Regions from separate parts of the Streptomyces sp. NPDC048257 genome, predicted to be linked through region 2. Evidence: riboswitches for the same ligand, from Rfam matches in the RefSeq annotation. Region 2 holds a riboswitch; the other holds the start of a gene.
The links. Region 2 has a riboswitch for S-adenosylmethionine ahead of ACGFZK_RS31915 (aminotransferase class V-fold PLP-dependent enzyme). Riboswitches for the same ligand answer to the same signal wherever they lie in the genome.
Positions count from the first base shown of each region.

Region 1: linked by a shared signal. The riboswitch ahead of thrC (threonine synthase) and the one ahead of ACGFZK_RS31915 (aminotransferase class V-fold PLP-dependent enzyme) in region 2 are both predicted to bind S-adenosylmethionine.

Region 1 is NZ_JBICZI010000016.1:65,802-76,497, reverse strand. Features, by position in the region: gene ACGFZK_RS26200 (trehalose-6-phosphate synthase) at 1-997, opposite strand, end outside; gene ACGFZK_RS26195 (glucosyl-3-phosphoglycerate synthase) at 1,044-1,994, opposite strand; SAM riboswitch class I at 2,180-2,336, shown strand; gene thrC (threonine synthase) at 2,354-3,628, shown strand; gene ACGFZK_RS26185 (MoaD/ThiS family protein) at 3,665-3,943, shown strand; gene ACGFZK_RS26180 (cold-shock protein) at 4,359-4,565, shown strand; gene groL (chaperonin GroEL) at 4,893-6,515, shown strand; gene ACGFZK_RS26170 (hypothetical protein) at 6,608-6,781, opposite strand; gene ACGFZK_RS26165 (phosphoribosylanthranilate isomerase) at 7,275-7,874, shown strand; partial or broken gene ACGFZK_RS26160 (3-oxoacyl-ACP reductase) at 8,126-8,233, shown strand; gene ACGFZK_RS26155 (PQQ-binding-like beta-propeller repeat protein) at 8,361-9,782, shown strand; gene ACGFZK_RS26150 (protease inhibitor I9 family protein) at 9,801-10,139, opposite strand; gene ACGFZK_RS26145 (S8 family serine peptidase) at 10,190-10,630, shown strand.
Region 2 is NZ_JBICZI010000026.1:470-11,165, forward strand. Features, by position in the region: gene ACGFZK_RS31915 (aminotransferase class V-fold PLP-dependent enzyme) at 1-1,365, opposite strand, end outside; SAM riboswitch class IV at 1,582-1,698, opposite strand; gene trpD (anthranilate phosphoribosyltransferase) at 1,790-2,854, opposite strand; gene ACGFZK_RS31925 (cytochrome bc complex cytochrome b subunit) at 3,033-4,661, opposite strand; gene ACGFZK_RS31930 (Rieske 2Fe-2S domain-containing protein) at 4,658-5,716, opposite strand; gene ACGFZK_RS31935 (c-type cytochrome) at 5,713-6,522, opposite strand; gene ACGFZK_RS31940 (heme-copper oxidase subunit III) at 6,599-7,219, opposite strand; gene ACGFZK_RS31945 (hypothetical protein) at 7,419-7,820, shown strand; gene ACGFZK_RS31950 (Ig-like domain-containing protein) at 7,928-9,175, opposite strand; gene ACGFZK_RS31955 (cytochrome c oxidase subunit 4) at 9,300-9,698, opposite strand; gene ctaD (cytochrome c oxidase subunit I) at 9,695-10,696, opposite strand, start outside.

The sequences.
Region 1 (10,696 bases), on a different contig from region 2:
ACACCCTCAGGTCCTGCCGTGACGGGTACGCCGAGGCCAGGTGCACCACCCGGCCCCGCCACCGGGGGTGTTCCGTCAGCAGCTCCCGGTAGGCCAGCAGGCCGCGCAGGATGTTCTTCGACAGCTCCGTGCGGTCCACGCGGACGATGGTCTTCAGGCCGTCGACCTCCGCCCGCAGCTCCGCCAGCTTGGCGTCCACCTCCGGCCGGTCCGCCAGCGCCCGCAGCTCGTCCCCGTCCACGCCCAGCGGGTACGCCCGTACCCGGGTCGTGCGGGCCGGCCACACCGAGTACCGGCGGTGCTCCACCACCGAGTCTTCCTGCACCTCGGCCCGGCCCCACGCGTCGTCCAGCTCCGCCGACGCCAGGAACTCGGCCGCCCAGGCCTCGGTGTGGAAGCCCAGCACGTCCGCGCCGAGCATGCCCCAGAGCAGCGTCTCGCGCACCACGTCCGGCAGCATGGCGAGGTAAGCGGGCGAGGCCCACGGGGTGTGCGTGAAGTGCGCGATCCGCAGGTCGGGTCGGAGCGCCCGCAGCAGTCCGGGCACCAGGGCCAGGTGGTAGTCCTGGACCAGGACCCGCGCGCCCTGCGCCGCCTCCTCGGCCAGCGCCTCGGCGAAGGCCTGGTTGTAGCGCTCGTACGACTCCCACTGGCGGCGGAACGCGGCGTCGAAGACCGGCTCGCGCGGGATGTCGTACAGGTGGTGGTGGGTGAACCACAACACGGAGTTGGCGATGCCGTTGTACGCGTCGTCGTACATCGTGGGATCGATGTCCAGCATCCGGACGCCCGGCTCGGCCTCGCCCCGGCGGACCGCCTCCCGGTCCGCGTCCGACAGGGCCGCGCAGATCCACAGCGTCTGCGGCTGCTCCGCGAGGGCGGCGGAGAGCCCGGAGACGAGACCGCCCCCGCCGCGCCGGGTGCTGAGCGTCCCGTCCTCGGCGAGGGCGTAGGAGAGGGGGCCGCGGTTCGCTGCTACGAGTACCTGGTAAGCCATGCGGCCAACCTAGCCCGGCTTGGCCCTGCTCAAACCGTATGATCGCTCAAGCCACGCGACGCAGCGCGTACTCCTTGATGCCCGCCATCGGCGGCCGCTCCTCCGTGTCCACCGGGTACGTCCGCGGCGCGAAGCCCTCCGGCCCGCGCTCGAACTGGGTCAGCTCCGGCCGTACGAGGTGCCCGCGCGAGAGCCGCACCTGGGCGGTGCGGTAGATCGCCGCGGCCATCCGGCCCAGCGCCTGCCCGTCCTGATGGCGGTGGACCCGCACGCCCACGTCCACCTGGGCCAGCGCGTCCAGCCCGACCGTGTGCAGCGCGTCGACCAGCAGGCCCAGCTCGACCCCGTACCCGACGGGGAACGGCAGCCGTTCCAGCAGGGAGCGGCGTACGGCGTACTCGCCGCCCAGCGGCTGGACGAAGCCGGCCAGCTGCGGCCAGTGGAGGTTGAGGAGCGGGCGGGCGACCAGCTCGGTGACCCGGCCGCCCTGGCCCGGGGTGTCCCCGAGCGGGCGGTCGTACATCGCCTTGACGAACTGCACGCCCGGGTCGGTCAGCAGCGGGCCCAGGATCCCGGAGACGAAGGCGGCGTTGAAGTCCCGCAGGTCGGCGTCGACGAAGCAGACGACGTCCCCGCCGGTGACCAGCAGCGAGCGCCACAGCACCTCGCCCTTGCCGGGCAGTGGCGGGATGCGCGGCAGCACGTCGTCACGGTGCACCACCCGGGCCCCGGCCTTCGCCGCGACCTCCGCGGTGCGGTCGGTGGAGCCCGAGTCGACGACGACCAGCTCGTCGACCAGGGGGACGGGCAGTCCCTCGATCAGCTCACGCCGGATGACCTCGACGATCGCGCCGACCGTCGCCTCCTCGTCCAGCGCGGGCAGCACCACGCTGACCGTGGTCCCGGCCGCCCGTTTCCGTTCGAGCAGCTGGTCGAGCGGTCGGTCGGCGGCGGACCAGGAGCGGTCGGCCAGCCATCGCTCCACCTCTTCCAGCACCCTCAGTACTCCCTGCTCGTCGGCGATATTCGCCGGTATGTGATCCATCTCGCGGTTCGGACGGCTGTCTCAACCGCCCGGGCCTTCGGTTACAGTCTTGAACAACGCGAAGGACCACCGCATGCCGGGGGTCCCCGCGAACAAACGCACCGGCGCGCCACAGAGCGCGTGTGCCGGTGCCATACCGCTCATCCAGAGGGGCAGAGGGACACGGCCCGTTGAAGCCCCGGCAACCCTCCAGTCGGTTCTCGCGATCGCTCGTCAGCGACATCAGCGAGGTCCCCGGCTAGGGAAGGTGCCAATTCCGTCTCATGGCGAAGTGCGCCATGGGGAAGATGAGGAGAAAGGGCCTCGCCATCATGGCTGCACAGACTGTCGCCACCTCTGTTGATCTCGGACCTGCCACCGGCCTTTCCTGTCGTGAGTGCAGTACCCGCTTCGAGCTCGGCCCCATCTTCGCGTGCGCCGAGTGTTTCGGACCGCTGGAAGTCGCCTACGACCTCCCGACCGGTGACCCCGAAGCCCTGCGCGCCGCGATCGAGGCCGGCCCCAACAACATCTGGCGGTACGCCCCGCTGCTGCCCGTCCCCGCGGACGTGGCCTCCAAGCCCAGCCTGAACCCCGGCTTCACCAAGCTCGTGGACGCGGCCAACCTGGCCAAGGAGCTCGGCGTCACCGGCAAGCTCTACGTCAAGGACGACTCCGGCAACCCGACGCACTCCTTCAAGGACCGCGTCGTGGCCATCGCCGTCGAGGCCGCCCGCGCCTTCGGCTTCACCACCCTGTCCTGCTCCTCGACCGGCAACCTGGCCGGCGCCGTCGGCGCCGCGGCCGCCCGGGCCGGCTTCCGTTCCTGCGTGTTCATCCCGCACGACCTGGAGCAGGGCAAGGTCGTCATGGCCGGTGTGTACGGCGGCGACCTGGTCGGCATCGAGGGCAACTACGACGACGTCAACCGCTTCTGCTCCGAGCTCATCGGCGACCCGCTGGGCGAGGGCTGGGGCTTCGTCAACGTCAACCTGCGCCCGTACTACGGCGAGGGCTCCAAGACCCTGGCGTACGAGATCTGCGAGCAGCTCGGCTGGCAGCTGCCCGACCAGATCGTGATCCCGATCGCGTCCGGTTCGCAGCTGACGAAGATCGACAAGGGCCTGCAGGAGCTGATCAAGCTCGGCCTCGTCGAGGACAAGCCGTACAAGATCTTCGGTGCCCAGGCCGAGGGCTGTTCCCCGGTGTCGACCGCCTTCAAGGCCGGTCACGACGTGGTCCGTCCGCAGAAGCCGAACACCATCGCCAAGTCGCTGGCCATCGGCAACCCGGCGGACGGCCCGTACGTCCTGGACATCGCCCGCCGCACCGGTGGTTTCGTCGAGGACGTGACGGACGAGCAGGTCGTCGAGGCCATCAAGATCCTGGCGCAGACGGAGGGCATCTTCGCGGAGACCGCGGGCGGGGTGACCGTCGGTGTGACGAAGAAGCTCATCGAGAACGGGCAGCTCGACCCGACGCTGACCACCGTCGTCCTCAACACCGGTGACGGACTCAAGACCCTGGAGGCGGTGGCCGCGGAGAGCGGGCAGACCGCCACCATCCGCCCGAGCCTGGACGCGTTCCGCGCCGCCGGCCTGGCCTGATCTTCCTCCCTCTGCACCCGGAAAGGCAGTAGCGCCATGAGCGTCAACGTCCGCATCCCCACCATCCTGCGCACCTACACCGGCGGCGCCGCCGAGGTCCCGGCCGAGGGCGCGACCCTCGCCGAGGTCATCGAGTCCCTGGAGAAGAGCCACCCGGGCATCGCCGCGCGCGTCCTGGACGACCAGGGCAAGCTGCGCCGCTTCGTGAACGTGTACGTCAACGACGACGACGTGCGCTTCGAGGGCGGGCTGCAGGCGGCGACGCCGGACGGCGCCGGCGTTTCGATCATTCCGGCCGTCGCGGGCGGCTGCTGACTCCCCGGATCTCCGGGGTCACCGCCCAGGTGACACGCGCAAACCGAAATTGCCCCCTCCGCTAAAAGCGGAGGGGGCAATTCTGCTTGATTGGGCGCGGTAGGGTTGGGGAAGTCCCCTCCGCTGTTCTTGCCCCCTGCATATGAACGGGCCGCGCAAGGGTCGACATCGGGCCAACATGCGAGTGCGGTATGGGGCTTTGGCGAGATATGCCCGGCCCGAGTTGCCCGGGAGTATGGCAAATTTTCACTCTATTTCAATGTTTCTCGGTGTCCAGAATTCTCATCGGATTGACCTGTTGCAGACAGCATCCGCGCAGATACATTCAGCCTCGGTCGACGCGTTCCGACGCAAGTTCTGACCCGGGATCGCGAAGTGCGTTCCTGCGCAAGGGCCAGTAATAGGGGAGTTAGGCATGGCTCAGGGCACCGTCAAGTGGTTCAACGCGGAGAAGGGCTACGGCTTCATCGCGGTCGACGGTGGTGCGGATGTGTTCGTCCACTACAGCGCCATCCAGATGGACGGGTACCGCACCCTTGAAGAGGGTCAGCGGGTCGAGTTCGAGATCTCGCAGGGCCAGAAGGGTCCGCAGGCGGACATGGTCAAGCTCGCACTCGGCTAGTCCTGGCGCGATCGACCGCCGACGCGACGTGTTCATCGAAGACCTTGAACACCACGAGGGGCCCACATCCCGGACACGGGATGTGGGCCCCTCGTGCGTACGCCCCGGTAGTGGCGGCGCTTCTTCGAAGCCGCTTGCACTCTCGGGGGTCGAGTGCTAATCATTGGCGTTAGCACTCTCCTGGTGAGAGTGCTACTGAAACGAGGACCGGGTCGGTGAGGCCCGCAGGGTTCGGTGGGAAGGAACCGCCGGACTCGCAGGCCGTCCGTCGCGGGCGCGGGCGCGGTCCTGGGAGCAATCCACCGCTGTCCGGGAGGACCACTTCAGATGGCCAAGATCATTGCGTTCGACGAGGAGGCCCGCCGCGGCCTCGAGCGTGGGATGAACCAGCTCGCCGACGCCGTCAAGGTCACCCTTGGCCCCAAGGGTCGCAACGTCGTCCTTGAGAAGAAGTGGGGCGCCCCCACGATCACCAACGATGGTGTCTCCATCGCCAAGGAGATCGAGCTCGAGGACCCGTACGAGAAGATCGGCGCCGAGCTGGTCAAGGAAGTCGCCAAGAAGACGGACGACGTCGCCGGCGACGGTACGACCACGGCCACCGTCCTGGCCCAGGCGCTCGTCCGCGAGGGCCTGCGCAACGTGGCCGCCGGTGCCAACCCGATGGCCCTCAAGCGTGGTATCGAGAAGGCCGTCGAGGCCGTCTCCGCCGCCCTGCTCGCCCAGGCCAAGGATGTCGAGACCAAGGAGCAGATCGCTTCGACGGCCTCCATCTCCGCCGCCGACACCCAGATCGGCGAGCTCATCGCCGAGGCCATGGACAAGGTCGGCAAGGAAGGCGTCATCACCGTCGAGGAGTCCCAGACCTTCGGTCTGGAGCTGGAGCTCACCGAGGGCATGCGCTTCGACAAGGGCTACATCTCGGCGTACTTCGCCACCGACATGGAGCGCATGGAGTCGTCCCTCGACGACCCGTACATCCTGATCGTCAACTCCAAGATCGGCTCGGTCAAGGACCTGCTGCCGCTCCTGGAGAAGGTCATGCAGTCCGGCAAGCCGCTGCTGATCATCGCCGAGGACGTCGAGGGCGAGGCGCTCTCCACCCTCGTCGTCAACAAGATCCGCGGCACCTTCAAGTCCGTCGCCGTCAAGGCCCCGGGCTTCGGTGACCGCCGCAAGGCCATGCTCGGTGACATCGCCATCCTCACGGGCGGCACGGTCATCTCCGAGGAGGTCGGCCTCAAGCTGGAGAACGCCGGTCTCGACCTGCTCGGCCGCGCCCGCAAGGTCGTCATCACCAAGGACGAGACGACCATCGTCGACGGTGCCGGTGAGAGCGACCAGGTCCAGGGCCGCGTCAACCAGATCCGCGCCGAGATCGAGAACTCCGACTCGGACTACGACCGCGAGAAGCTCCAGGAGCGCCTCGCGAAGCTGGCCGGCGGCGTGGCCGTCATCAAGGCCGGCGCCGCGACCGAGGTCGAGCTCAAGGAGCGCAAGCACCGCATCGAGGACGCCGTTCGCAACGCGAAGGCGGCCGTCGAGGAGGGCATCGTCGCCGGTGGTGGCGTGGCCCTGCTGCAGGCCTCCGCGGTCTTCGAGAAGCTGGAGCTCGAGGGTGACGAGGCGACCGGCGCCAACGCCGTGAAGCTCGCGCTGGAGGCCCCGCTCAAGCAGATCGCCGTCAACGGTGGTCTCGAGGGTGGCGTCGTCGTCGAGAAGGTGCGCAACCTGCCGATCGGTCACGGCCTCAACGCCGCGACCGGCGAGTACGTCGACATGATCGCCGAGGGCATCATCGACCCGGCGAAGGTCACGCGCTCCGCGCTGCAGAACGCCGCGTCGATCGCCGCGCTGTTCCTGACGACCGAGGCCGTCATCGCCGACAAGCCCGAGAAGGCCGGTGCCCCCGCGGGCGGCGGCATGCCGGGTGGTGACATGGACTTCTGATCGACCCCGGCTCCGGCCACTGGTTGATCGGCTGTTCTCGAACGAGGGCGGCACCCCGACGGGGGTGCCGCCCTCGGGCGTTCGCGGCGGGCTCAGAAGCCAGTGGTGTCGATCGCGAAGCCGAACGGCTCGGGGACGTGCAGGGCCTTGCCGAAGGACACTGTCGTACGGGAGCGGTATCCGTGCGGGGAAGGCTCCCAGAAGCAGGTGATCTCCGAGTCCTGCATGTCGACGACCACATAGACCGGTACGAGCCGGCCGTACACGTGAACTCGCCGACGAGCGACAGGGCCGCGCCGTCCGCGTGCCGGCCCTCGCTCTCGAAGGCTGATTCGTCCGCCACGAAGAGGTCGGGCCCGTACGCGCGCTCCGCTGCCGAGAACCGGAAGAAGAAGGGCGCGATCTCCGCGATGTGCCCCTCGGGTGCGTGGGCCTGGAACTGTTCGCGCAGCGCACGCATGCGACGCAGATAGCGCAGCGTGGAAAACGGCGACACGATGATCTTCCCCCGGATGAGCTCGGCCTTGAAGCCGTCTGGCGTGTCCATCTCCTCGACGGTGCGCAGGAGCGTCTCGAAAGTCGGCGGTGCCGCCTGCTCTATCGGTGTGGCCCGTTCGCTCATGATCGTCACCGTTGTCCTCCCAGTGGCGTGCCGTGCACTGGGCGTGAGCCCCGTTCCAGGCTAGCGGCGCGTGGGCGGTCGCGCCCGGGTGCCGAGACGGAGCACCACCGATCGGGGGGCTTTGGTTGACTGGAGGCATGACCGACCTCTTCGTCAAGATCTGCGGGCTCAAGACCGTGCGGGACGTCGATGCCGCCGTGGCGGCCGGGGCGGATGCCGTGGGGTTCGTGTTCGCGCCCGGCAGCCCGCGTACGGTCGATGCCGCCACCGCGCGGGAGCTCGCCGCGCGGGTGCCGGACGGCGTGCTCACCGTCGGGGTGTTCCGGGGGCAGTCGGTGGCGGAGGTGCGCCGGTTCGCCGAGGAGAGCGGGGTGCGCGGCGTGCAGCTGCACGGCGAGGAGGGCCCCGAGGACTTCGCGGCGCTGCGCGCCGAGGGCCGGACCCTGCTGCGGGCCACCGCCGAGCACGTGAAGCGCTGCGGTGAGTACGGTGAGGACCTGCTGCTGCTGGACGCGCCCGACCCGGGCTCCGGCAAGCCGTGGAACTGGGGCTCGGCCGACTTCACCGCGCCGGACGGGCGCTGGCTGCTCGCGGGCGGGCTGACCCCGGGCAACGTACGGAAGGCGCTCGCGGCCACCGGGGCGTGGGGCGTGGACGTGTCCAGCGGGGTGGAGCGGGAGCGCGGCGTGAAGTCGCCGGAGCTGATCCGCGCCTTCATCGAGGCGGCCAGGAGCTAGCCCCTGGCCGGGTCGGTCGACGGCGGGCCGTCGGCGTACGCGGCTATCCGTCCGCCGGTGAACAGGGCGACGATCACGAAGGCCATGCGGCGGGTCCTGGCGAGGGCCATGAGGGCGGTCCTTAGCGGGTTCGGGGGAGCGGGCTGACCTCCATTACGCCCGGCGCGGGCGCCCGCGTCAGGGCGCGGACATTCGGGGCTTGACGGACCGGCGCACCGTGTGAGGCGCTGGTCACGGGCGGCAGCAGGGGCATCGGCCGCCCCGAGGACATCGCGGACGTCGTCGGCTTCCTCGCCTCCGGCGCCGCCCGCTGGGTGACGGGGCGTGTGGTCGACGCCACCGGCGGCGCCGCGCTCTGATCGACGAATCGTCCCGCGCCGCTCCGCGCCATGCCACCGCCGTGGCGGAGGGGTTCGCACGATCCGGAGGGGCCCCGGCGGGCGGTGTCGGCCGGTCGATAGGGTCCCCCTCGGGGGGATCATGAACATGAAACGACCGCAGCCCGCGCAGCTCTTGGGACACCTCGGGTTCGCCGCCATCGCCGGCCTCGCGGCGGTGACGGCCCTGTACCTGGCGCTCCTGGCGAAGCTGGTGTTCGTCGACGCCCCCGGCCGCATGTGCGGCATCGACAGCTGCCCGCGCGGTACGGGCACGCCGGCGCTCCTCGCCCCGCTGTGCGCCGCCGCCGCGTGGCTGCTGTGGCGCCGGCTGCGCAGCCGCGGTTACGGCCGCGCCCCCGTGCCCGCCCGGGTGCTGGCCGTCTGCGTGGCGCTGGCCGCGCTGTGGCCCGGCTGGCTGGGCTACGACGCGGCGCGCGGCCCTCAGCTGGACCTGTCCGGCTGGCAGGCGCCCGTGCATCCGGCGGCGACGCCGGTCGGCGTGTGGAAGACCGGGTCCGCAACGGTCGTACGGGCCCGCGAGGACGGCCTCGTGGCCTACGACGGCGAGGGCCGCAAGGGCTGGCGGCTGCCGGCACCGGAGCGCACGCCGCTCTGCGCGCTGAGCCGGACCACCCCGTCCGGCATAGGCCTCGCCATGTACGGGGAGAGCCCCGGCAGTTGCGGCTCGCAGGTCATCGCCGTGGACCTGGCGGACGGCCGGGCCCTGTGGACCCGCGACGCCGGCCGGGCACTGGCCGCCGGGGCGGGCCCGACCGCGGTCGTGGCGGACCGGGACGTGTGGGGCCTCGACCTGCGCACCGGCCACGCACAGTGGCGGGTCCCGGTCCCGGCCGACTGCACGGTCAAGGCGGTCGACGGGTCGGGGGAGCGCGCCCTGTACGTGGAGGAGTGCGGCGACCTGGCCCGGATCACGGCCGTCGACGCCCGTACGGGAACCCGCGCCTGGCAGAGCGCGCTGCCGACGGCGAGCCGGCTGCGCGAGGTGCGGGTGCTGTCCGCCACCCCGCCCGCCCTGCGCGTCACGGAGACGGCGGAGAGCGGCATGGACGCGGTGTTGCTGCTCGACGACGCGGGCCGCGTGCGGGGCTCCGTACCCGCCTCGGGTCCGGACGGGGACCTGCTGAGCGAGCCGTCCCCGGTCGTGAGCGGCGGCCTGCTGGTCACCCCGGTGAAGCAGGGGGAGGCAGGCGGGGTGTCCGCGTACTCCCTCACCGACGGCCGTCGCGTCTGGCACGCGGGCACCGGCGACGAGGAGATCCGCGGGCTGGCCCCGACCCGCCGGGGCGAGGTCGGCGTGGTGACCTCCGACCGCTGGTGGACGTACCTCTCCCGCCGCGGCCTGGCCGACGGCAGGCGCCGGGCGGAGCCCACGGTCCTGCGCGACCTGCCGCTGGGCCGGAACTTCGCCTTCTACCCCGGCCCGCCCGGCTCGTACGTCTTCGTCAACCTCGACCGGGACGGCGCCCTGCCGCCGACCTTCGACATCGACCCGGTTTCCGGCTGGTGACGGAGGCCGTCATGGTTGTCACCCGGCTCCGAATCCGGTGCCCCGGCCGTCCTCCTCGACGGACTCGACGTCGGGCATCGCCCGCAGCGCCCCGGCCTGCTCGGGGCTGAGCCGGGCGGAGAAGCCGTGCAGGACGGTGCGGTAGACGTAGACCGGGGTGGCACCGACCCGCCCCGCCACCTCGGCCGGGTCGCTGTCCTCCCGCACGGTGACGATGTAGGTGGCGCGGTCGGCGGCGGGGGCCGTGCGGTGCACGGGCTCCCGCACGGCGGCGGTGGCCGTGGACACGGGCAGGGCGGCGACGGCGGCCAGTACGGTGGCGGCCACGGGCAGGGCTCGGCTCACAGGGATGCGCATGGGGGGGAGGCCATCACGCGCGGCGGGGCCGGTCAACGACGCCGGCGGGTGTGGCGGGGGTACGGGCGGCGCACGGCCGTGCGCTCCCCGGGCTGGGGGCGGACCGTACGAGTGATCTTGCCGGGCCGGCCGCCGACCGCGCGGGCCGGAGCACGACCGGTACGGCACAGCAGGACCACCCTTCTGCCGCCGCGGGCAAGGTGCTGACGGTGGCGGCGTCCAACCAGTACGACGAGGAGAGCGACTTCTCCGACCACGGCACGTGCGTCCCCCTCTACGCCCCCGGCGAGGCCGCCGTCTCCGCGAGGCTCGGCGGCGGGAGCGTGGCCCTCGACGGGACGTCCCTGGTCGCGCCGCACGTGACCGGCGCCGCCGTCCTCTACGACGCTTCCCTCGTACGGGTATCCGAGCGCGGGATCGTCTCGCCCGTACGGGTGAACTTTCCCGGGCCCGTCCCGGAGGCCGGCATCCGCGCGGACGCCTGGGAATGACCCTTTCTGCAGGGTGCGGAAAGGGCGTTCCCGGGAGGTACCCGCCGCTGGGCCAGGCGGGGGCGG
Region 2 (10,696 bases):
TTCCTCCGTGCGGTACTGCCACTTCGCACCGTCCGCGACGAGCTCCTTCACCGCGCGGGCGAACCGCTCCACGTGCTCGTCGGGGGTGCCCGCACCGAAGCTGACGCGGATCGCGTTCAGCGAGCGCTCGCCCGGCGCGGCCTCCGGGGCCCCGCATTCGCCCTGGGTCTGCGGCTCGCTGCCCAGCAGGGTGCGGACCAGCGGGTGGGCGCAGAACAGGCCGTCGCGCACGCCGATCCCGTACTCGGCCGACAGGGCCGCCGCGAAGTGGGAGCTGTTCCAGCCGTCCACGACGAAGGAGATGACGCCGACCCGCGGGGCGTCGTCGCCGAAGAGGGAGAGGATCCGGACCGCCGGGACCTCCGCCAGCCCGGACCGGACCTTCGCGATGAGCTGCTGCTCGCGGGCGACGAGGTTCTCGAAGCCGGCCTCGGTCAGGGCCTTGCAGGCCGAGGCGATGGAGTAGACGCCGATGACGTTCGGGGAGCCGGCCTCGTGGCGGGCGGCCGTGGTGTGCCACTCGACGTCCACTCCGCCGTCCTCGCGCCGGGCGACCTTGCGGGAGGCGCCGCCGCCGGCCAGGTAGGGCTCCGCCTCCTGGAGCCAGTCGGCGCGGCCCGCGAGCACGCCCGAGCCGAAGGGCGCGTACAGCTTGTGCCCGGAGAAGGCGACCCAGTCGACGTCCAGTTCCTGCACGGAGACGGGGTGGTGGGGGGCCAGTTGGGCGGCGTCCAGCACGATGCGCGCGCCGTGGGCGTGCGCGGCGGCGGCGAGTTCCTTGACCGGCCACAGCTCACCGGTGACGTTGGACGCGCCGGTGACGCACACCAGGGCCGGGCCGTACGGGTCGCGGTCGGCCAGGGCCCGCTCCAGGGTGGCGACGGCCTCGGTGGGGGTGCGCGGCGCGTTCAGGTAGGTGACCTGCGCGTCCACCCACGGCAGCAGGGAGGCGTGGTGCTCGGTCTCGAAGACGAACACCTGGCAGTCGGCGGGGAGTACGGCGGCGAGCAGGTTCAGCGAGTCGGTCGTGGACCGGGTGAAGACCACCTGGTCGGCGGGCCGGCAGTCGAGGAACTCGGCGACGGTGGCCCGGCTCTGCTCGAAGAGGTCCGTGGAGAGCTGCGAGAGGTACCCGGCGCCGCGGTGCACGCTGCCGTAGTACGGGGCGTAGGCGGCCACGTCGTCCCAGACGCGCTGCAGGGCGGGGGCGCTGGCCGCGTAGTCGAGGGCCGCGTAGGTGACCTCGCCGCCGGTGACGAGGGGGACGGTGACGTCCCGGCCGAGGACCGCGAGCGGCTCGGCACAGGCGGGGTCGACGGCGGCGGTGGTGGCGGTGGCGACGGCGGCGTTCAGGGATGCGGACATGGCGGTATCTCCCGGCAGGCAGGGCTGAATGGCTTCGGAGTGCCCGTACGCGGGTACGGCGCTGCGGCCGTCGGGGGTACGGGAAAGTCCTCGGAGCGACGCGGGGTGCACGGAGGCGACCCTGGTCCGAGGGTGAAGTGGGGGCGGAGTCGCCCTATCGCATTCGCTTGCTCACGGAAAACGCTCCTCGAGAGACCAGGACCCCTGGTGTCGAGGGATCCGCGCTTGCCGTAGGCCTTGCTGCCTACGACCTGGTCATCACCCGGGGCACCCCGCCACGGAAGGAGGGTTGCCGGACAGCAAGCCGGGGCCTAAACGCTGTCACTCGTGACCTGGTCAGCATCCTGCCACAAGATCGACCGAACGCAAGACCCCGGTCCGCATGGTGGACCGGGGTCATCGCTTTCACGCCGTTCTCGTGCCGCTACGCGTTGCTGGCGGTCACCCAGCGCTCCAGGGCGGCCCGCGCCGCACCCGAGTCGATCGACTCCGCCGCACGGGCGATACCGGCCGCGACCTGCTCCTCCAGGGTGCCCGGACCGGGGTCCAGGGCCACGAGGGCGGCCGCCGAGTTCAGCAGCACGGCGTCACGGACCGGACCGGTCTCGCCGGCCAGCAGGCGGCGGGCCACGTCCGCGTTGTACGAGGGGTCCCCGCCGGCCAGGGCGGAGACGTCGACCAGGGAGATGCCCACGTCCCGCGGGTCGAATGCCTGCTCGGAGACCTTGCCGTCGCGGACCCACCAGATGCGGGAGGTCGACGTCGTGGTCAGTTCGTCCAGTCCGTCGTCGCCACGGAAGACCAGCGCGGAGGAGCCCCGCTCCGCGAGCACGCCCGCCACGATCGGGGCCATCCGGGGGTCGGCGACGCCCGAGGCCTGGGCCCGTACCCGGGCCGGGTTGGTCAGCGGGCCGAGGATGTTGAAGGTGGTGCGGATGCCCAGCTCCTTGCGGGCGGCCGCCACGTGCCGCAGGGCGGGGTGGAACTTCACCGCGAAGCAGAAGGTGATGCCGGCCTCCTCGGCGACCTCCACGACCCGGGCCGTGCTGAGGTCGAGGTTGACGCCGAGCTTCTCCAGGACGTCCGAGGACCCGCTCGCGGAGGACGCGGCCCGGTTTCCGTGCTTGACGACCTTGGCGCCGGTACCGGCGACCACGATCGCCGACATCGTGGAGATGTTCACCGTTTTGGCCCCGTCGCCGCCCGTGCCGACGATGTCCACCGTCCGGCCGGGCACCTCGATCAGGTTGGCGTGCGCGTACATCGCCCGTACGAGGCCGTTGATCTCCTCGACGGTCTCCCCCTTGGCCCGCAGCGCGACGGTGAAGCCGGCGATCTGGGCGTCGGTGGCCTCCCCGCGCATGATCCGGTCCATCGCCCAGGCGGTGTCCTCGGCACGCAGGTCCTGGCCGGTCAGCAGAGCGTCGAGAACGCCCGGCCAGCCACGGGCCGCCACGCTGTCGCCGCCTGCCGGGGTCGCAACGTTCATGGTCCGCTCCTGCTGTCGGTGGGCCGTCCCCATATTCTGCCGCCCACGTCGAATGGGTCGGGTTCAGCCTATCCAGCCCCGGTTACGGCAAAGAGCCCCGTCCAGACACTGGACGGGGCTCTCGCCGTGGCGACACCAGGACTGACCGAAATCAGTCCCTCATGCGTTCATGCGGGGATCAGTGGTGGCCGTGGCCGGACTGGATCTCCTTGTATTCCTCCACCGTGGGCTTCGGAATCTGGTTGTGCTCGCCGTAGAAGCCCTTGCTGAGCTTCGCGCGGAGCTTCTCCTTGGCCTTCACCTTGCGCTCGACACCGTTCTCGTCGACCGTCGGGCCGATCTCGATCGGCTTGTACTGCTCGTGCGCGGTGAGGGTGTGCAGCTTGCCCTGCGGGAGCGGCTCGTGGACCTCGACGAACTCACCGTGCGGCAGGCGCTTGATGATGCCGGTCTCGCGACCGTGCAGCACCTTGTCGTGGTCCCGGCGCTGGAGGCCGAGGCAGATCCGCTTGGTGACGATGAAGGCGAGGACCGGGACGACGAAGAAGCCGATCCGGACGAACCAAGTGATCGAGTTGATCGAGAGGTGGAAGTACTGCGCGAACATGTCGTTTCCACCGCCGATCAGGAGCACGATGTACTCCGCGATCCAGGCGACACCGAAGGCCGTACGGGTCGGGACGTTGCGCGGGCGGTCCAGGATGTGGTGCTCGCGCTTGTCCCCGGTGACCCAGGACTCGATGAAGGGCCAGACGGCGATCGCGCCGAGCACCAGCGGGAAGAGCAGCAGCGGGATGAACACGCCCAGGACGAGCGTGTGGCCCCACAGGTTGATCTCCCAGCCGGGCATGGCCCGGATCAGGCCTTCCGGCATGCCCATGTACCAGTCGGGCTGCGCACCGGTGGACACGTGGTCCGGGCGGTACGGGCCGAGCGCCCAGATCGGGTTGATCGAGGCGATCGCCGCGACGGCCGCGATGACACCGAAGACCAGGAAGAAGAAGCCTCCGGCCTTGGCCATGTAGACCGGCAGCAGCGGCATGCCGACGACGTTGTTGTTCGTCTTGCCGGGGCCCGCGAACTGGGTGTGCTTGTGGTAGAAGACCAGGATCAGGTGGGCCACGAGCAGGCCCATCATGATGCCCGGCAGCAGCAGGATGTGCACCGAGTAGAAGCGCGCGACGAAGTCGCCGCCCGGGAACTCCCCGCCGAACAGGAACATCGACAGGTACGTGCCGACGACCGGGACGGACAGGATGGCGCCCTGCATGAAGCGGACACCGGTACCCGAGAGCAGGTCGTCCGGCAGCGAGTAACCGGTGAAACCGGTGAACATGCCGAGGACCAGCAGCAGGAAGCCGAAGATCCAGTTGACCTCACGGGGCTTGCGGAACGCGCCGGTGAAGAAGACGCGCATCATGTGCACGATCATCGCCGCGACGAAGATCAGCGCCGCCCAGTGGTGGATCTGACGGATCAGCAGGCCACCGCGGACGTCGAAGCTGATGTCCAGCGTCGAGGCGAAGGCCTCGGACATCATGACGCCCTGCATCGGCACGTACGAGCCGTGGTACACGACCTCGTTCATGCTCGGGTGGAAGAACAGCGTCAGGTACACACCCGTGAGGATGATGATGATGAAGCTGTAGAGGCAGATCTCACCCAGCATGAAGGACCAGTGGTCCGGGAAGATCTTGCGCATGTTGGCCTTGGCCAGGCCGTAGATGCCCAGGCGGCCGTCCGCCCAGTCCGCTACGCGCTCGCCGGCGGGCGCTTTGCGCGCCTTGGTGTCAGAGGCAGTACTCATCCGCGCTCCCAGAATGCAGGACCGACGGGCTCTTCGAAGTCGCCGAGCGCTTCGAGGAAGCCTTCGTCATTCACACCGATCCGCAGCTGCGGAAGCGCGTGACCGGCCGGGCCGAAGATGACACGGGCGCCGTCGGAGAGGTCGAAGGTGGACTGGTGGCACGGGCAGAGCACGTGGTGCGTCTGCTGCTCGTACAGGCTGATCGGGCAGCCGACGTGGGTGCAGATCTTGGAGTAGGCCACGATCCCGTCGTGGGACCACTCCAGTTCCTTCTTGTCCTTGATGTCGTCCGGCTGGATGCGGACGATCATCAGGGCGGCCTTGGCGATCTGGACCTGGAAGTCGTGCTGCTCCTCCTCCAGGCCTTCCGGCCTGGCGAAGGTGAGCGAGCCGACGAGCACGTCCTCGGGACGCAGCGGCTCGTTCGTGTTGTCGTTGATGAGCAGCTTGCCCTTGGCCCACACGGTCTTGCGCAGCTTGTCCTCGGGCAGCGGTCCCAGGTCGCGCATGATCATGACGGCGGAGAGCGGCAGCATGGCCAGCGCACCGAGCATCGTGTTGCGGATCAGGGGCCGGCGGCCGATGGCGGACTCGTTCGCGCCGTCGCGGAAGTCCTGCAGGACCTGGGCCTTGACCTCCGCCGGAGCGGCGATCTCGTGGCGCTCGGCGGCGACCTCCACGTCGGACATCAGGGTGCGGGCCCAGTGGACCGCCCCCGCGCCGATGCAGAAGAGGGCCGCACCCAGGGTCATGCCCAGGGAGAAGTTGAGCGCACTGACCTTCCCGATGGGGAAGATGTAGACGATCTTGTCGACCGGGAAGATCACGTAGGACGCGATGAAGCCGATCGTGGCCAGCATCGACAGCGTGAAGAGCATCGCGACGGTGCGCTCGGAGCGCTTCGCCGCCCGCTCGTCGATGTCCTGGATGCGTGGCTTGTGGACCGGCAGGCCCGGGTCGGCGAACGGATCGTCCGCGACCGCTACGCCACCGTGGTGGGCGTCGCCCTGCTCGCTCGGCAGGTGCTTCTCTTCGGGAATCTCTTGGCTACTCATGACTTCTTGGCCTTAGCGGTGTGGGCCGCGACCCAGACGGCGACAGCGATCAGCGCACCCAGAGCGAAGATCCAGCCGAACAGACCCTCGGAGACGGGGCCGAGGCCACCGAGCTTCAGACCGCCGGGGTTGGTCGACTTCTCACCGTTCACGTTCTGGAGGTACGCGATGATGTCCTTCTTCTGCTTCTCCGGCATGGTGCTGTCGGGGAAGGAGGGCATGTTCTGCGGGCCGGTCTGCATGGCCTCGTAGATGTGCTTCGGCGAGACGTCCTCAAGGTTGGGGGCGTACTTGCCGTTCGTCAGCGCGCCGCCTTCGCCGGTGAAGTTGTGGCACTGCGCGCAGTTGTTGCGGAAGAGCTCACCACCGTTGGCGATGTCGGCGCCTGCCAGGTCGTACTGCTTCGCCGTCGGCGTGATCGGACCGGCACCGAGGGACGCGATGTACGCGGCCAGCTGGTCGATCTGCGCCTGGGTGTAGATGGCGGGCTTCTTCGGCACCTGGGCGCCGGGCTGCTGGGCGGGCATGCGGCCCGTGCTCACCTGGAAGTCGACGGCCGCGGAGCCGACGCCTACCAGGCTCGGGCCGTCAGAGGAACCCTGACCGCCGGTTCCGTGGCAGCTTGCGCAACCCACGGCGTAGAGCTTCTTGCCCTCCTCGATGGCGAGGGACTGGGCGGTTTCATCGGCCTGCGCCTTGCCCGCGGGGGCGAAGGCGGCGTACAGCCCCCCAGTGGCCGCCAGCGCGAGGAGTAGAACGACGACCGCCGCCAGCGGATGGCGTCGTCGTGCGGAGAGCTTTTTCACGGATTACCCCGGTGTCAGGATCTTCTGCGTCGGTGTGTCTGGATGGAGTGCCGGGTCTTGCCCGGTGACGTGTTCGCTACTTGATCAGGTAGATCGTGGCGAAGAGGCCGATCCAGACGACATCGACGAAGTGCCAGTAGTAGGACACGACGATGGCCGACGTGGCCTGTTCGTGGGTGAACCTCTTGGCCGCGTACGTCCGGCCGAGGACCAGCAGGAAGGCGATGAGACCGCCCGTCACGTGCAGACCGTGGAAGCCGGTGGTCAGGTAGAAGACCGAGCCGTACGGACCGGACGAGAGGCTCATGCCCTCGTGCTTGACCAGCTCGGTGTACTCGAACACCTGGCCGCCAATGAAGATCGCACCCATGACGAACGTGATGATGAACCACGTCCGGAGCTTCTTCACGTCACCGCGCTCGGCTGCGAATACGCCGAGCTGGCAGGTGAGCGAGGAAAGCACCAGGATCGTCGTGTTCGTCGCCGAGAAGGGCAGGTTCAAGGCCTCGGCCTCGGCTGTCCAGTACTCGGGTCCTGTCACGGATCGCAGGGTGAAGTACATCGCGAAGAGGGCCGCGAAGAACATCAGCTCGGAACTCAACCAGATGATGGTTCCGACGCTGACGAGGTTCGGCCGGTTGACCGTCGGGTGCGCGTGCCCGGTATCTACTGTCGTTGCTGTCGCCACGACCGACATTATGTCGGTCGCTTATCCCGCCCTCACCCCGGGGGGTGCCGTTCGGAGTGTCAGGGGGGTGTGCAAGGCCCGAACGGCCCATCAGATGACCTCTGCGTGCGGCCACCTGCGACATGTTCGAACCGATGTTGACAACGCACCGGGAGGAGTAGCATCCCGCGCAACATCAACGTGATTCACGGCCACGTGGAGGAACGAAATGCGGGCGACTGCGCGGGTTCTGGTCTACAGCGACGACGCGGGCACCCGGGAGCAGGTGCGGCTGGCGGCGGGACGCAGGCCCGCCGCGGACCTGCCGCCGGTGGAGTTCCTGGAGTGCGCCACGCTGCCGGCGGTCCTGTCGGAGCTGGACGCGGGCGGTATCGACGCGTGCGTGCTGGACGGTGAGGCGGTTCCGGCCGGGGGCATGGGCGTGTGCCGGCAGATCAAGGACGAGATCTTCCGGTGTCCGCCGGTGCTGCTGCTGATGGGGCGCCCCCAGGACGCCTGGCTGGCCACGTGGAGCCGCGCGGACGCCGCCGTCACCCTTCCGGTGGACCCGGTGGAGTTCGCGGACGCCCTGGCGGGCCTCCTGAGGACCCGGCTGTCCCTGGACGCCTGACACGCCTCGTGGGGCCGTACGCGGCCCGCACGGGGCCGCACGGGTGAACGGGCCGGTGGTCCTCCCCCCGGACGGCGTCCGGGGGGAGCGGCCGTGCTCCGCAGCGCCTAGACGGTGGGGCGCAGACGGGCCTGGTCGACGGGGTTGCGGCCTTCCTGGGTGCCCTTGAGGAGGGCGCTGCCCTGGCGCCAGTCCTTCCAGTCCATGTTCCAGTCGCCGAAGCCGTTACCGAAGATGTCCATGTCGTCGCCGATGCTGTTGATCACCTGGACGACGTCGCCCTCGGTGATGTTCTCGTAGAACCAGGCGGCGTTGCCGGTGCTCATGCCGGTGCATCCGTGGCTGACGTTCTCGTAGCCCTGGGAGCCGACGGACCACGGCGCGGCGTGGACGTATTCACCACTCCAGGTGACGCGGGTGGCGTAGTAGACGGGCAGGTTGTAGTACTCGCTGCCGCCGATGCCGACGGTGTCGCCGCGCATCTGTACGAAGTACTGCTTGCCCAGCACCACCTTGATGCCGTTGCGGGTGGAGAAGCCGGGCTTTCCGGTGGTTACCGGAATGGTGTTGATCACTTCTCCGTTGCGCTTGAACGTGAGGTAGTGCGAGGAGGCGTCGGTGGTGACCTCGACCCGGTCCCCGATCTCCAGCTTCAGCGGCTTGGCCACGGCTCCGTGGAGGTCGTCCGTGATCCTGACGCCCTCCAGGTTGCTCCGTACGGAGACGGCGGAGTTGGCGGGCCAGTAGTCCTTGGGCCGGTAGTGGATGTGCTTGTCGTCCACCCAGTGCCAGGCGCCTTCGACTCCGGCCGGGGCGTCGACGACGAGGCCCCGTTCCACGACCGCGCGGGCGGCCTTGTCCTTGACGGGCTCGCTGAGTTCGGCGGTGATGGGCTGTCCGACGCCGTACTTGCCCTCGTCGGGGCCGAACTCCACCTTCAGGATCCCCTTGGACGGGGTGGTCTCGAAGGTGAGCGTGCGCTGCCCGGGGGCGCCCCGCTCGTCCTCGGTGCTCACGGTGACCGTGTAGCGGACGCCTGCGGCCATGGGGGCCGTGCTGTGCCAGCGGTCCCCCTTGGCGCTCAGTTCGCCCGCCAGGCGGCGGCCGTGGGTGTCCACGGCCAGCACGTCGGTGATCCGGCCGCCGCTGTTCTTGGCGGTGATCTCGAGGGGCCGGTCGGGGTCCACGGGGCGGCTGCCGGCGCTCTGGTTGAAGGCGACCTGATCGCCCGCGTCGTACGGGCGGGCTGACAGCGGGTTCTTGTCGCCGGACCCGCATGCGGTGGCGCCGGCCCCGAGGGACGCGACCAGCAGGGAGCAGCTGAGTACCGTCCAAAGACGCGGTGAGTGCTTCATGGATCCAACGCTATGAAGATATGACAATTACGGCGCGCGGGATGACTGCAAACGAGGGGCCCGGGCTCCTCCCAAAGAGGTGCCCGGGCCCCAAGCGCTGCGCGGCGCGGCCGCGAAGGTACTGCTACTGGTTCTGGTTCTCACCGTGGTAGTACTCGTACACCCAGCCCCACAGACCGATCAGGATCAGCGGCGCGGAGAAGTACATGAGCCACCAGCCGAAGACGACGCCCATGAAGGCGAAGGCGCCACCGATCGCCAGCGAGAGCGGCTGCCAGCTGTGCGGGGAGAAGAACCCCAGCTCGCCCGCCTCGTCGGCGACGTCGGCCTCCAGGTTGTCCTGGGCCATCTGGTCGACACGCTTGGCCGTGAAGGCCAGGTAGTAGCCGATCATGACGCTCAGGCCGAAGGCCAGGAAGAGCGCGGTGGTGCCTACGGGCTCCTTCGACCACACGCCGTACACGACGGCCATGATCAGGATGAAGAAGGAGAGCCAGAGGAACATCTTGCCCTGGATCTTCACTTGCCGGCCTCCTTGCCGCCGGTGACGGCCTTGGCGGCGACGCTGTGGTCCTCGAGGTGGTCGAGGGCCGCGATCTCAGGGTGGTGCAGGTCGAACGCCGGCGACTCGGAACGGATCCGCGGCAGGGTGAGGAAGTTGTGCCGCGGCGGCGGGCAGGACGTCGCCCACTCGAGCGAACGGCCGTAACCCCACGGGTCGTCGACCTCGACCATCTTGCCGTACTTGGCCGTCTTCCAGACGTTGTACATGAACGGCAGCATCGACAGGCCGAGCACGAACGAGCTGATCGTCGAGATCGTGTTCAGCGCGGTGAAACCGTCGGCGGCGAGGTAGTCCGCGTAACGACGCGGCATGCCCTCGGCACCGAGCCAGTGCTGCACCAGGAAGGTGCCGTGGAAGCCGATGAACAGCGTCCAGAAGGTCATCTTGCCGAGGCGCTCGTCCAGCATCTTGCCCGTGAACTTCGGCCACCAGAAGTGGAAGCCGGCGAACATCGCGAACACCACGGTGCCGAAGACGACGTAGTGGAAGTGCGCGACGACGAAGTACGAGTCGGAGACGTGGAAGTCCATCGGGGGCGAGGCCAGGATGACGCCGGTCAGACCACCGAAGGTGAAGGTGACCAGGAAGCCGATCGTCCAGAGCATCGGGGTCTCGAAGGACAGCGAGCCCTTCCACATGGTGCCGATCCAGTTGAAGAACTTCACACCGGTCGGTACCGCGATCAGGAAGGTCATGAAGGAGAAGAACGGCAGCAGCACACCGCCGGTGACGTACATGTGGTGGGCCCACACGGTCACGGAGAGGCCGGCGATCGCGATCGTCGCGGCGATCAGGCCGATGTAGCCGAACATCGGCTTGCGGCTGAAGACCGGGATGATCTCGGAGACGATTCCGAAGAACGGCAACGCGATGATGTACACCTCTGGATGCCCGAAGAACCAGAAGAGGTGCTGCCATAGCAACGCGCCGCCGTTCGCGGCGTCGAACACGTGCGA